One region of the Terrisporobacter glycolicus ATCC 14880 genome, then DNA from elsewhere that is predicted to be linked to it. Evidence: riboswitches for the same ligand, from Rfam matches in the RefSeq annotation. Region 1 holds a riboswitch; the other holds the start of a gene.
What was found. A riboswitch is a leader RNA that binds a small molecule or an ion and turns the genes downstream of it on or off. The one in region 1 is predicted to bind S-adenosylmethionine.
Positions count from the first base shown of each region.

Region 2: another riboswitch for S-adenosylmethionine. It lies ahead of TEGL_RS03630 (Na+/H+ antiporter NhaC family protein); the one in region 1 lies ahead of TEGL_RS05135 (ECF-type riboflavin transporter substrate-binding protein).

Region 1 covers NZ_CP117523.1:1,034,942-1,043,206, forward strand. Annotated here, with positions in the region: gene TEGL_RS05115 (BglG family transcription antiterminator) at 1-262, shown strand, start outside; gene TEGL_RS05120 (PTS sugar transporter subunit IIA) at 252-698, shown strand; gene TEGL_RS05125 (energy-coupling factor transporter transmembrane component T family protein) at 799-1,626, opposite strand; gene TEGL_RS05130 (ABC transporter ATP-binding protein) at 1,619-3,322, opposite strand; gene TEGL_RS05135 (ECF-type riboflavin transporter substrate-binding protein) at 3,349-3,897, opposite strand; SAM riboswitch class I at 3,999-4,098, opposite strand; gene TEGL_RS05140 (DUF5050 domain-containing protein) at 4,261-5,355, shown strand; gene TEGL_RS05145 (LCP family protein) at 5,417-6,433, opposite strand; gene TEGL_RS05150 (S24/S26 family peptidase) at 6,675-7,154, shown strand; gene TEGL_RS05155 (hypothetical protein) at 7,171-8,031, shown strand.
Region 2 covers NZ_CP117523.1:701,515-709,779, forward strand. Annotated here, with positions in the region: gene TEGL_RS03610 (CoA-disulfide reductase) at 1-987, shown strand, start outside; gene trxA (thioredoxin) at 1,112-1,420, shown strand; gene TEGL_RS03620 (C40 family peptidase) at 1,748-3,103, shown strand; gene TEGL_RS03625 (pyridoxamine 5'-phosphate oxidase family protein) at 3,287-4,207, shown strand; SAM riboswitch class I at 4,308-4,412, shown strand; gene TEGL_RS03630 (Na+/H+ antiporter NhaC family protein) at 4,515-5,834, shown strand; gene TEGL_RS03635 (undecaprenyl-diphosphate phosphatase) at 6,082-6,909, shown strand; gene TEGL_RS03640 (CD3072 family TudS-related putative desulfidase) at 7,011-7,553, shown strand; gene TEGL_RS03645 (CD3073 family putative ECF transporter S component) at 7,660-8,229, shown strand.

The sequences.
Region 1 (8,265 bases):
TAATTTATCAAAATTTTATAGAATTTATATTAATACTTCATATAAAGAAAATAAATTAATAACTAATATAGATAATAAAAACAAATCTATTTCTCTCTATATATTATGTAATAATTACGACTACCTCAAAGAAATTTTACTTGATATATATAACTTATTTATTTGTAAAAAATATATTAATTATATAACAGTATGTGAAAGAGAAGTTGATATCATAAAGTTATTTAAACATGTAATAAGGGAGAGTATATATGAGTATTAGAGATATAGTTAGTAATGATTGTATAGATTTAGATATAAAATATACCACAAAAAAAGAAATACTAGAAGAATTAATAAAAAAGCTACACAAAAGTGGATTTATTGCTGATAAAGACAAATTTTATGAAGATTTATGTTTTAGAGAAAAAGAAGGTTCAACTTCAATAGGAAATTACATAGCAATACCTCATGGACAATCAAGTTATGTTAAAAGGTTTTCTATAGCAATAGGTAGGACTAACTTAGACGTTCAATGGGAGGATGAGGATAATTTTCCAGTGAGGCTTATTATTCTTTTTGCAGTGCCAGATTCTGGCGACTCAAAAGATGAACTTCGTACAATGGCTCAAATGTGCAGGAAATTAGCTGATGATGATTTATGTTATAAATTATTAAAATCTCAAAATTATGATGAGATAGTTGAAATATTTTCTTAAAAATATATAATGAAACTTTTGTGAAATGAATTTTTGGATTATTATAAAAATTAAAAAAATAAACCACTAGGTCATGTTTTACAATCTAGTGGTTTATTTTCTATAAAGGATAATAAAATCCTGTTACTATATTGTTTTTTAAATAAACTGCTGAAGCAAGAATTATTATACAAATTATTATAAAAGTAAAGTCCATACCTTTTAATTTTTTATAGCTATACCATGTTCTTTTCTTTTTCTTACCGAAAGATCTTAGCTCCATAGCATTTGAAATGGTTTCGATTCTTTTAATAGAAGAAGAAACTAGAGGAACAAATATTGTAGTATAGTTTTTCAAAATCTCACTTATACTACCTTCATTTTTATGGAAAGCTAGCCCTCTTGCTTGCTGAGCGTCTAAAATATCCCTGTATTCACGTTGAACATCTGGGATATATCTAAATGCAATGTTTACAGCATAAGCTATCTTATAAGGAATACCTATTTTGTTTAAACTACTGGCAAATTCACTTGGATGTGTTGTGAATATAAATATGGCAGTTATAGGCATTAATACTGCATATTTTAATGATATAGTTAAAACATAGAATAGAGTTTCTTTGTTTATATATGAATATCCTATGTTGATTAATTGTGTATTTGTACCTACTAATTCACTTCCGTATTGTGGGGTGATTAGTAGTATAAAAATAACATTTATTATATTGAAAATAACCATCATCCATAGTAGTGGTTTTAATGTTTTTGATGGTATTTTTGAAAAATAAAGCATTACAGCACTGATTAATGCCATAGCTATAAACACTCTTATATCAAGAAACATTACTGTTATAATTGTCCATGTAAGAAATAATAGTATTTTGCTTACACCACTTAATCTATGAAAAATAGAGTCACCCTCAATATAAAGAGTTTGGGCTCTACTCATTGTATTTCACCTGTCTTTCGTAATCTATAAAGAATTGTACAAAATCATTTGTATTTTTTATGCTAACTGCTTTTGCTAAAGTTGATAATGACGTTTCTTTTAAGTTTGCTTGTTTTATAATATTTTTATCAGTTAAAATGTATGATGGTTTATTATCTGCTATTTTTTTACCATTAGAAAGTACTACAGCTCTGTCACAATATTCCAGAGTTAACTGCATATCGTGAGTTATAAGAATTATGGAAATTCCCTTGCTTGCCAAACATTTTACAAATTCCATAAATTCTGTGTAGTGTTTGTAGTCTTGTCCAGCAGTTGGTTCGTCAAGAATTATAACATCTGGATTTATTGCCAATATGGAAGCTATAGTTACTCTTTTCTTTTGCCCATAGCTAAGGGCTCCAACAGGCCAATTCCTATATGGATATAAACCGCATATTTTTAACACTTCTTTAACTTTTGTATCAATTTCTTCCTTAGAATATCCTCTGCATTTTAATCCTAGACCAATTTCATCTTTTATCATATGTTGAGATATCATTTGATTTGGATTTTGCATTACATATCCTATAGAAGAGCCTCTTTTCTTTATGCTCCAAGAGTCTATACATTCATTATTTAAACATATACTGCCTTCTTTGTATTTTAAAATGCCTGTTATAAGTCTACATAAAGTTGATTTTCCTGCACCATTATTTCCAACAACAGCTAAGATCTCGCCTTTATTAACATAAAAAGAAATATTTTCTAAAGTATTTTTATTTTTGTTATGAGAAAAAGTTAAATTATTTATCTCAAGGATTTTCTCTTCATTATTATTGTCCTTTATAGAAGCATTTTTAGAATTATTCTCTAACCAATTTTTTATATTTTCCTTAGATTCTTCATCCAAGTTATTAAATTCCCTTAAATTATTTATATTTTCCAAATTACAATTTGCATATTTCATAGCTGATACGTAAAGAGGTTCTCTAAGTCCACTTTTTTCTAATAAATCTGATTTTAAAATTTCATCAGGTGTACCAATAGCTTTAACTTCACCTTTGTCTATAATAATAACTTTATCAAAGGGTTGTTCTAGAACATCTTCTATTCTATGCTCAACTATTATAATAGTTTTATTTGTTTTTTTATGAATATCATTTATTAATTGCATAATTTCTTTTCCAGAGGCAGGATCTAGATTTGCCAAAGGCTCATCAAAAAGTAAGACATCAGCATTACTTCCAAGAACTCCAGCAAGAGAAACTCTTTGCTTTTGACCACCAGATAATTCATAAGGACTGTGATTAATAAAATCAACCATATTTACTAATTCCAGTGCATTAATAACTTTAACTTTCATTTCGTTAAGAGGAATAGCATCATTTTCAAAACTAAATGCCACATCTTCACCAACACAAAGACCTACAAACTGAGAGTCTTGGTCTTGCATGATTGTACCAATTTTTTTACTTATATCTGATAAACTTTCTTCGTAAGGTTTAATATTGTCTACTATAATTGAACCTTCCATTTCACCATTGTATGAAAAAGGAATAAGTCCATTTAAACAATGAGAAAGAGTGGATTTTCCAGAACCACTTGGCCCTACTATTAAGACTTTTTCACCCTTATTTATAGTAATATTTATATCCTTTAAAGTTTTATCAACTACATTATTATATTTAAAACTAAAGTTTTTAAAACTTATCATTATATTCTCCTTATTTTTTATTTTGCTTAGTCCTCAATCTTTAACCCACTATTTTTTTTATTTGCTCTAACAAAACCTAGTATAGTTGGAACACCAACACCTAAAAATACTATTGCGTTTGTAAATATGGCAAGAGCTGCCTGAATTTTCATTTTATCTAAAGGTTCACCCATAACAAGCACGTCAAAACCTGCAGCAAATACAAATGCTAAGATAATACCAATCACACCTGTAATCACAAGATATGAAACATGGAACTTATTACATAATCCATCTTTTATACTAAATTTCTTGCATTTGAAAACTAGTCCCATAAAAAGACCCATAATACCAGAGCTTGCAACCCAGCCCCACCAGATTCCCCAACCGGCAATCATATCAGTTAACATATGTCCTAAAAACCCCATTGAAAATCCAACAAATGGACCAAATAGAGCAGAGAATATAGCAAGCAAAGCTATGGCAGGTTTTAATTGAGTGTTAGGTCCTATGGGTATTCCAACAAACCCTAAGGCTCCATAAAGAGCAGAAGCAACACCGATTGTTACTATTGTTTTTGTATCTATTTTGATCATATTACTCCTTTTTCTCCATTCGTTTCTTTATATTTAAAATTTATTAATGAACTTTTATATAAAAAAAATCTCTTTCTGATAAGAAAGAGATTATATGCGTAATCTTATCTTCCAGAATTCTTCTGTAGGAATTAGCACCTTTGTCTTTAGACCGGTTGCTGGGTTTCACAGGGCCAGTCCCTCCACCTCTCTTGATAAGTAATATTTAATTTTATGTGAGTTCCACAAAATATTCTACAAAATAAGTCGAAATTTGTCAAGTTTAAATAATTTACAAAATAATTACATTTATAAAGGACTTATGGAGGAAAATCATATTTTAAAGTATATTAATATTAATTAAAGTAAAAGTGGGGGGAATTTATGAGTAAATTAAAGAAATTTTTATCTATTATATTAATAGTAGGAGTGATAATTACTTGCGGGTTTACAAAAAGTGTTGATGGGGCTTCAGTATATGGGAACAGTAATTCAAATATTAGTAATGGAGGGTATGCAGCTGCAAATGGAAACTACTCTTATATAAGAAGTAGCAAGATATATAAAGAAACTAAAGAGGCAAATTATTACTATATTTACAGAACTTATAAAAATGGAAGTGCAAAAAAACAAATAGTAAATAATGCATCAGAAGAACCATACATAAATGTAGTTGGCAAGTACATGTATTATGTGGGAATATACGACTCTGGTAATAGGTATGGTATTTATAGAGTTAAAACTGATGGGACTGAGAAAACTAGATTAATAAGCAATTATGGATACAATCCAATTATAGTAAAAGATAATTATTTATACTATATAAAAGAAAGCGTAAATAGTAATTATGATGAAGCAATGTCTTTGCGTTGTTACAGCTTATCAGCTAAAAAGACTGTTTCAACATTATATACTACATCATCAAGAGTGATAGATAATATATCCTTATCTGGCGACTATATCTATATAGTAGCAAATGGATATGATAATTCTATAATATACAAAATAAACACAAAAACTAAAAAAAGAACTACTGTTTATAAATATAAATCTGGCAAAAAAGAAGAATCTTCTATAGAAGATATGGTTTACTATAAAGGAAACATTTATTATACAGTTTATAATGATAAGGATTCTTACAATGAAAATGACGATACTTGTGAAGTATATAAGATATCATCTACTGGAAAAAATAACAAATGTTTATCGAAAAATTTCACTTCAAGCATAAACTTGTACAATAATAAAATTTATTATATTAATTCAAGTGGCAATGTATGTTCAATGAATTTAGATGGAAGTAACAGAAAAACTATAAAAAAAACAAGTAAGCATCAATGGCATTATGGTATAAATATTGCAAAGAGCAGAATTTATTTTGGAAAAATAGTATTTGATCAATATGATGAATTTGATGATATACTTAGCGACAATATATATAGAACAACCTTATCGGGTGGTTCTATAACTAAAATGTAGAAACTATAAGAAAGACTGTAGTATAAGAAATTAAATTTATACTACAGTCTTTTGTTTTAAATTAATAATTAAGTTGTATATTACTATTATCTTTTAAATATTCGTTCTTATCCATATCAACATCGTTATTTATAAAGTCTTGTAGAACTTTTCTTGAGTTTAAATCGTATAACCAAACCCAACCAGCTTTTTTGTATGTACCACCTTTAATATGAACGTCATCTATTATTGGGAACTGCCCTTGTTTTATAGTTAAAGGCTTGAAGTTGTATGCAGTAAATGCTATATTTATTAAATCCTTTGGTGTAAGATTTGTAGATACATATGGAAGTAGTGTATTTAATAAACTAGGATATTTAGAAAAATCTTCTTGCTTCATAGTATTTATAACAGATAGCATAACTTCTCTTTGTCTCTCATCTCTATTTATGGCACTATCTACTTTTCTTATTCTCGTATAAGCAATAGCTTGATAGCCATTAATTCTTTGTTTACCTGAATGAGTTAGAAGTTCCATATTGCCCTTACCAGAATAAGTACATTGTTTGTAAGAACCTGGTATCATTTCATTTATAGATTTAATTTCATATTCTTTAATATCTACTTCTACTCCACCTATTGAAAATATAATATTCATTAAATTATCAAAATCAACTTGAATAAATTTGTCTAACTTTATTTGGAAATTTTCCTCTATTGTTTGGAATAGCAACTTTTCTTTACCCCAAAAATAAGCAGCATTAAGTTTTCCCTTACCTTTACCTGGAATATCAACATAAGTATCACGAGCAAGAGATGTTAGTTTAATATTTTTGTTGTTAGAATCGATAGTGGCAATCATCATACAGTCAGAACGATAGGCAAGTTCTTTCTCCCTACCATCAGTACCTAATAATAATATGTTAGTTATACCATCCACAGTTTCGTATTTTGATTTGTAAGCATCTTCAACTTTAGTGCTTGTTGTATTTAATTTACTATAAAAATGATAAAAAGTGAATAATGGAATAGCTATTATTAGTACTAATAAAATAACAGCAATTTTTGTAAATTTAAATTTTTTATTTTTTTGAGTCAAAAAATCCCCTCCATTTTTGATTTAATTGAAATTCATAATTATATTATAACAAATATTGTAAATTTACATGCTATAACATAAAAACTATACATATTTATATACTAATTCAACAAATACTAACTATTTAATTTATTTGATAAGATAAGTACTTTGGTATAAAGAAGTAATTAAATTATTTTGTTTGAAAAACTTACTAATATAAGATACAATAAAATTATTATATATAAACAAGGGGAATATAATGGATAACTATGTATATAGCTGCAAAGATGGCAAAGAAATAGTACCTATTATGGAAGAAATAATAAAAAATGGGGGACAGTGTAAACTAAGAGTAACTGGATATTCTATGATGCCCATATTAAAACACCTTCGTGACAGTGTAATATTAACATCGTCAAGAAACAGACAAATTAAAAAGGGTGAAATTGTATTTATAAAAAGGAACACTGGGCAATTTGTACTTCATAGGGTATATAAAATAATAGATGATAACACTTTTGTCATGAATGGAGATGCACAACAGTGGGTAGAAGTTGTAAAAAATAATCAAGTTATAGGAGTTTGCTCTAAAGTTATAAGGAATGGTATAGAGATTTCCTGTGACAACTGGAAATATAAAAGTATAATAAAAATATGGCAATTTTTTAGACCAATTAGAAACCACATTTTTAAAATTAATGCTATTATGAAAACAATTGTTAAAAGAGAAGGCGAATAAGGAGAGGATATATTTAATGAAGAAGGTATTAATGATTATAATATCTGCTATCTTAATATGTCTAATAGGTTTAGGCATCATAGGTTACTATGTGGAGAAAGATAAGGCAGCTGAAAAAACAAATGTAAAAACTGAAGAAAAAGCAGATCAAATTATTGAAGGAGAAAAGTTAATAGTTGATTCTGATAAAATTGATATCAATAAAATAGAAGGATATACTCCTGGTGAAGACTTATCAAGCCAGAATAATACAAATAATAACTTAGAACAAGAAAATAGTGAAGCTATAACTGTGGCAGGAATTAATCTTCCATATTCTATTCCTAATAAAAATATGGAAATCTTAAGCATAGGACAATATTCTGGAAAGTTTGTTGAAGATGGTAGTGATGTTAATAAAGAAAATGTTTTAGCCATAATAGTAAAAAATACCTCTAAAGAGGTTATAGATTATGGTGAAATTAATATGAAAATAATGGGTAAAACTAATGCTATAAAGTTTAAAATTACAAACTTAAAACCAGGAGTGTGTACACTTGCAATGGAATCAAGTGGTAAGATAGAGTTTAATCCAGATGATAAATATATATATATGAGTTCGAAAAATAATATGATAAATGATTTACCTACTATGGAGTCTCAAGTAGCTATAACTACTGAAAATAAAAAAATTACAGTAGAAAACTTAAGTGGTGAAAACTTAAATACAGTTTATGTATATTATAAAACTATTTCTCCAGGTGGATGCTATTTGGGTGGAATTACTTATCGTGTTAAATTTGAAAATGTTGAAAGTGGAAAAAGTGTAAGTTCTAATACTATACATTTTTCTAATGAAAAATGTGAAATTTTAAAAGTTGAATCAGTAAAAGAATAATATTATAAATTAATTAAAAGTAGTCGTAAAATACGACTACTTTCTTTATTTTGTTATAAAAATAACCAATATAAATAAATAATTTGAAAAGTAATGCTTTATTTTATAAAGTAACACATTGAAAAATAAGATTCCACTTGTTGACATTAAAGGCACACTAAAGTAAAATTTAATTGATGGTTATTTTTCATCTTGAAATTTATTTAGTAAATTAGCATATACTAAAATGATGAA
Region 2 (8,265 bases), 330 kb from region 1:
CATAGATTAAATGAAATACCTAAGAATAAAATTATTTATGTCACATGCCAAGTAGGACTTAGAGGATATATTGCTTGTAGAATATTATCTCAAAATGGTTTTGATTGTGTAAATATTGATGGTGGAATAAAAACTTATTTAGCTGTTAAAAAAGCAGAAAAAGCTTTAAATAATCAAAATATCAGTGAAAATAATGGGGGAAAAGAAATGAATAAAAATGATTTTAATAAGGAAAATGTGGATGCCCATGTTACTTTAGATGCTTGTGGACTTCAATGCCCTGGTCCAATAAGAAGAGTATTTGAAGAAATTAATAAAATGGAAAAAAATCAAATACTAGAAGTTAAGGCCAGTGATCCTGGTTTTACAAAAGACATTGATTCGTGGTGTGATAAAACAGGGAATACTTTATTAAAATCTGAATTTGACAAAAATAAAAAGGCTTTTGTAGCTTATATACAAAAAGGAAGTAAGGATGTAAAAGTAAATCATTCTTGCTCTTTAAGTAACAATGAAAAAGATGGAGCTACAATGGTGGTATTTAGTGGTGACTTAGATAAAGCAATTGCATCATTTATAATAGCAACAGGAGCGGCATCTATGGGAAAACCGGTAACGATGTTCTTTACGTTCTGGGGACTTAATATCTTAAAAAGCAAAGACAAGCCCTCTGTTTCAAAAGATACTGTGGAGAAAATGTTTGATATTATGTTGCCATCAAACACAGATAAATTACCTTTATCACAAATGAATATGGGTGGTATGGGGCCTAAAATGATAAAACAAATTATGAAAAAGCATAATGTGGATGATATTGACACATTAATAAAAAATGCAATGGATATGGGGGTAAAAGTTGTGGCTTGCTCCATGAGTATGGAACTTATGGGCATAAAAGCAGAAGAGTTTATTGATGGTGTAGAAATAGGAGGAGTAGCATCTTATTTAGGAGCAACAGAAGAATCAAACCTAAATTTATTTATATAATATAAAAAATGTGTATTTATGTAAAAAATGGGTATATATATTAATAATAATATGGATATAAATTTGTTATTGTAATAAAATATAAATGACAAATAAAATATAGAAAAATATGGAGGATATTTTAATGGCACAAATACTTAATAACGATAATTTTAATACATCAATAGAGAATGGAGTATGCGTAGTAGACTTTTTTGCAACTTGGTGTGGACCTTGCAAAATGTTAGCTCCTGTATTTGAAGAATTAAGTGGAGAAATGGATACAGCTAATTTCTTTAAAGTTGATGTGGATCAAGCACTAGATGTTGCAAGAAGATATGCGATAACAACTGTTCCAACAATGATAATATTCAAAGATGGAGAAGCAGTAGATAAAATGGTAGGCTTCCTTCCAAAAGAACATATAAAAGCTAAAATAGAAGCTCAATTATAAAAACAAGTAAATTTATTATAAATAAAATGGTGATATCTGTTAAGAGTCACCATTTATTTTTTGAAAATAAATGTAAAAAAATAATATAAAAATCATTGATTTCTATAAAACATATTTATTAAAATTAAATTAGGAAAAAATTACAATTTTGAAAGGAAAAAGTTACGAAAAAGTTACAAAAATGTATTTTTTTTACTGTCGAAATATAGACAAACTAATTTAAAAATGTAATAATAGTATTAATACCAAGTAAATATGTTTCAGATATGTTACATATTGGAAGGGGGATAGAAATTACAATTTATAAAATTGTAAAATCGATTAAATATGAGTATAAATAAAAAATATGTAATGGCAGGTATGCTAGCTACAGCGTTAGTAGCACCAATGACCGATGTGACGAACTCTCATGCAGATGATACAAGAACAATAACAGGAAGAGTAAACTTTAGAACTGGACCAAGCAAGTCATATGATTCTATGGGTAAAATAGAAAAAGGAAAAACAGTTACTTACTTAGGTTCAAATGGCAGTTGGAGAAAAATAAAATATAACTCAAAAACAGGTTATGTTCACAAGGATTATATATCAGATGGAACATCAACTTCAACGAGTGAGAAATATGTTAATACTTCAGCTGGATTAAATGTAAGAAAAGGTCCATCAACTAGCTATGCTAAGATAGCAACATTAACTAATGGAACTAAAGTTAAAGTAATAACTACAAGTGGTGATTGGTCAAAAATTTCTAGTGGAAGTATAACAGGATATGTTTCAAATCAATATTTAAGCAGTAAAGCACCAAGTTCAGGCAATACTTCAGATAATGATAGTAATGAAACATCAATTACAAAATATGTGGATGCAAGTGTTGGACTAAATGTAAGAAAAGGGGCAGGAACAAACTACTCAGTAATAACTACATTAAGTCATGGAACAAAAGTAACTGTAAAATCAACTAGCAATGGATGGTCAAAAATAACTAGTGGAAGTGTAACAGGATATGTTTCTAGTTCATATTTAAGTAGTAGTAAGCCAAGTACTGGCAATAATTCAAATAGTGAAACATCAACTACTAAATACGTAGACTCAAAAGCTGGATTAAATGTAAGAAAAGGAGCTGGAACAAGCTACTCAGTAATAACTACATTAAGTCATGGAACAAAAGTAACTGTAAAATCAACTAGTAATGGATGGTCAAAAATAACTAGTGGAAGTGTAACAGGATATGTTTCGAGTACATATTTAACTAGTAAAAAACCATCTTCTGGAAGTTCTTCAGATTCTAATACTTCAACTAGTACTTCAGCAAGTAAGGTAATTTCTTATGCAAAAAAATTATTAGGAAAGCCTTATGTATGGGGTGCTCAAGGACCTAGTGGATTTGACTGTTCAGGGTTTACATACTATGTATTTAAAAATGCTGCTGGAATAACATTACCAAGAACATCATCTTTACAAAGTAACTATGGAACTTATGTAAGTAGAAGTAATTTAAAACCTGGAGACTTAGTATTCTTTGACACTGTTGGATCAAATAATGGTGGAGTTACTCACTGTGGTATTTATATAGGAAATGGACAATTAATCCATGCTGCATCTGGGCAAGGAAAAGTTGTTATAAACGATATGAATAGTTCGTACTATGTAAATACTTATGTAAATGCAAGAAGAGTTTTATAATCATCGAAAAGAAAAAGTACATATTGGAATTATTAAGTAAATCTTAATAATTCCTTTTTTTATTATTGAAAAAAATATAAAGATAATAAAAACATAAGATGTTTACACATTTAATAGACGTGAGTTATGAAAAGTGTAACAATAGTAAGAAAGGTATATATGATAATAATTCCTAAAAAATAAATGTCAAATAATAAGATTTATTATGAAGAGGTGGATAAAATGAATATTACTCTTATTTTATATGAAAGTAAGTATGAAACATGTAAGGTTATCTCAAACACCGTATGTCCAATATTAGGCCCAGCAAAATCTTTTGACATTAATGATTCACCGCATGATATTAAACATTATTCTAATATTGTTTTAGTGTTTTCTTTGTATGGACAAAATAACTGTGAAAAAATTTTGAAATATATAGAGGAAAATAAAATAGACTTAAATAATAAAAGAGTGGCCTTAGTATGTATAGGATTAAATAAACAAGAGGCATTAAATAAGATTGAACAATTAAAAAAAGTTGTCAATAATGAAAATATTTTTTGTGAGTATATAAAGGGTGAAATGTTTATAAATAAGTTTACTACTGAGGATAACAAAGTATTAGAATTAGGTAAAAACTTGAGAGAATATTTTAATACACCTAAGTTTATACCTCCAGTTAATATAACTAAAAAAGAAATTGAAACCTTTCTTAAAAATAAAAATACATGTACACTTGCTACTGGATATGGAGACTTTGTAAGGGCAACACCTTTAGAATATGAGTATTACGATGGAAACATTTATATAACTAGTGAAGGTGGTCTAAAGTTTATAGGGCTTTCAAAAAACAATCAAATATCTCTTTGTGTATATGAAGATTATAAAAGTATGAATAATTTATGTGGTTTGCAAATAAGTGGAGAAGCAGAAATTATAAAACCTTGGTGTGAAGAATATATAGACTTACTTATTAGAAAAAATATTAAGGTAGAAAATATATCAAAATTACCTTTTGATATGAATGTAATAAAAATTGTACCAAGTAAGTACGAATTTTTATATTCTAAATTTAAAAATTTGGGATTTGACACAAAACAAATCTATATACCTGAAAAATAGTCTGTACTTTATATGTTATATTAGAATTTTTTAATAATAAAAAGTTGACAGTAAATAAAAAATATTCTAATATATTAATTAATAAAAATAAATATTTACTTACTTATCAAGAGTGGTGGAGGGACAGGCCCTATGATACCCGGCAACCGATATATATTTATATAAAAAGGTGCTAAATCCTGCAGCGAAGGCTGAAAGATGAGGAATAACATAGTTTATAAAAGCTTGAGATTATTCTCAAGCTTTTTTTATTCTTGAAAGTAAAATTTCAACTGATAGTAAGTATTATAAGGAAGGGAGAATAATTATGAGCAAGGAAAGACAAAAAGGTAGTGCATTGGCATTGTTGCCATTAGTAATATTTTTAGTTTTATTTATTGGAAGTGGAGTTATAAGTGGAGATTTTTATAAAATGCCTACTTTAGTAGCTTTTATAATTTCAACAGCAGTAGCATTTCTATTTAATAGAAAAGCTGATTTTAATAAGAAGATGGAAGTATTTTGTAAAGGTGGAGGAAATAAAGATATTATTTTAATGCTTATAATATTCTTATTTGCTGGAGCTTTCAGTGGTGTATCAAAAGCCATGGGTGGAGCTGATTCTGTAGTAAATTTAGGTTTATCAATAGTACCAGCTAACTTATTAGTTACAGGATTATTTGTTATAGGGTGTTTTATATCTATATCAATGGGAACATCTGTAGGAACTATAGCAGCAATAGGTCCAATAGGTGTAGCAGTCGCTTCAAAAACGGGTATACCAGTAGCTCTAGTTTTAGGTGCAGTAGTAGGTGGAGCAATGTTTGGTGATAACCTATCAATGATATCTGATACAACAATTGCTGCTACAAGAACCCAAGGTTGTGAAATGAGAGATAAGTTTAAAGTAAATTTTTTAATAGTACTGCCAGCGGCTATAATTACTATAATATTATTAACAGTAATGAGCAGAGGATATGTAAGCGTATCAAATGAAACATATAACTATGAGTTAGTAAAAGTTTTACCATATTTGTTTGTACTTATTGGTGCAGTTCTTGGAGCAAATGTATTTTTACTTCTTGGTGGGGGAGTAATATTTGCAGGAACAATAGGAATAATAACAGGATCTTTAGATTTATTTGGGGTAATAACAGCTGTATCGGAAGGAATGACAGGAATGTTCGAACTTTGTATGATATCTGTTGTAGTTGGCGGAATGGTTGAGCTTATAAAGTTTAATGGAGGAATAGATTCTGTACTTGATTTTATACAAAGTAAAATAAAAAATAAAAAAGGTGCTGAATTTGGAATAGCAGCATTAGTCAGTATTGTAGATTTATGTACTGCAAACAATACTATAGCCATAGTAATGGCTGGACCAATAGCTAAAAATATAGCGGATGAATATGAAATAGATTCAAAAAAATCAGCTAGTATATTGGATATATTTTCATCAGTATGGCAAGGAATAATTCCTTATGGAGCGCAACTATTAACTGCGGCAGGTTTGGCTGGAATATCACCATTTGCGATAATTGGGTACTTACACTATCCAATATTAATGTTTCTGTGTGGTATAGTTGCTATAGGTTTAGGTCTTCCAAAAGATAAAAGTAATAAAGGAAAATCAGAAAAAATAGCATAGCTAACTATTTAATATAAAAAGTTATCTAAAATATCTTAGATAACTTTTTTTATAATGAGGATAGTTGTGATGGGATAAATAGGAAAATTAAATTTTTATTTTTTGAAAAATTTGTAATTTTATTACAAAATAGTAAGTATAAAATTATGAGGCTAAGTCATACTTTATATGGTATACTAGAAAAAGACCTAAATATTAATTAGGATTTTTTTTATTCAAATAAAGAAAATATAAATGAGGTGAAAACATGGAATGGATAGAAATATTTAAAGCCATCATATTGGGTATTATTGAAGGAATTACAGAGTGGCTTCCAGTAAGTAGTACAGGTCATATGATATTAGTTGATGAATTTCTACAATTAGGTATGTCGCCAGCTTTCAAAGAAATGTTCTTTGTAGTTATACAGCTAGGTGCCATAATGGCTGTTGTAATTTTATATTGGAAAAAGATTTTTCCTTTTAAATTTGATAGAAAACCATTTGTACAAAAAGACATAATTATTATGTGGATTAAAATAGTAATTGCTTGTATTCCTGCAGCAGTAATTGGATTATTATGGGATGACCAAATAAATGCACTATTTTATAATTTCCAAACAGTAGCTACTATGCTTATTATATTTGGTATTTTATTTATAGTAGTTGAAAATCAGAATAAGGATGTAAGACCTAAAGTTACAAATATGAATCAACTTACATATAAAATGGCTATAATCATAGGATTATTCCAATTAATAGCTGCAGTTTTCCCAGGAACATCTCGTTCAGGGGCAACAATAGTTGGAGCATTATTAATAGGTGTATCAAGGGAAATAGCAGCAGAATTTACATTCTTCTTAGCCATACCAGTAATGTTTGGGGCAAGTTTACTTAAACTAGTTAAATTTGGATTTGCATTTACAAGTTTTGAATTAATAGTATTAGGTGTAGGTACTGTAGTATCATTTGTAGTATCTGTATGGGCAATCAAATTCCTTATGGGATATATTAAAAAACATGACTTTAAAATATTTGGATGGTATAGAATAATACTTGGTATTATTTTATTAGCATATTTTTTCTTTATGATGTAAAATAATTTAGAGTTTTAGATAAAGCTATGGTGAAAATAAATTGCCATGGCTTTTTTATATATAATAAAAATAATAATTTATAGATAAAATAAGGAGGAATTATGAAAAGAATTTTAGTTGTAACACATTGCATTTTAAATAGAGCATCAAAAGTTGAAGGATATAATATAGAAGAAATTAACGAAGAAAATAATTTAAGAAAAGAATTATTAAGTGAAGTTTTTAAAAAAGATATAGAATTATTACAATTACCATGTCCAGAGTTTACAATGTATGGTTCAAAACGTTGGGGACATGAAAAAAATCAATTTGATAATCCATTTTTTAAAAAACATTGTAATAATCTATTAAAGCCTGTGATAGAACAATTAATAGAGTATTATACAAATAAAGAGAAATTTGAAATAATAGGTATTGTTGCTATAGATGGCAGTCCTAGTTGTGGATATAATTTTACTTGCAAAGGTAATTATGGAGGAGAGCTTGGAGGATGTGCATCATTAAATGAAAAAATAAAAAGTATATCTTTGGAGAATGAATCAGGCGTATTTATAGAAGAGTTAAAAAAATTATTGGGTGATTATAATATAAAAATACCAATTAGAACATTAAAAGATGAAATTATTCATTTAAAAAATTTATAATTAATAAGCAGTATTGTATTTTTATATATATGATATCGATTCTCTTGAACTCCAATAAAATCATGATATAATTCAACTGAAATGTAATAAAAAGGGAGATGATATCATGAATAGTAATAAGTCAAGAATGATAACTTTTTGTGGTTTAGCAATAGCAGTAAATATAGTACTTGGTATAGCTACAAGTGCACTTAAGTTACCATTTTATTTGGATACACTAGGAACAGTTATAACTGCAGCACTTATGGGACCAATTCCCGGGGCAATAGTAGGAGCATTAACAAACATAATAACAGGATTTATGTATAGTATAAAAGATATTCCATTCTTATTAGTCAATGTTGCAGTGGCTCTAATAGTAGGATTTGTAGCGAAAAGATTTAAATTTACCTATGTAACTGCATTTATAACAGGATTAATTCTTAGTATAGTTTGTCCATTAATAGGGACTCCAATAGGGGTTGCTATTTACGGAGGTTTAACAGGTACAGCATCTGATGTAATTGTTATGTGGTTAAGAAGTAGTGGTAGTAGTATATTTGCAGCATCATTTATTACAAAGGTGGGGAATAACTTAATAGATAAAGTAGGGACATGCTTATTAGCAGTATTAATAATTAGATATTTACCATATACAATTAAAAATTCTATGAAAGATTATGTAGGAAGCAAATAATAAATAAAAAGTATATTAGTCGTCTAAAAAATATTT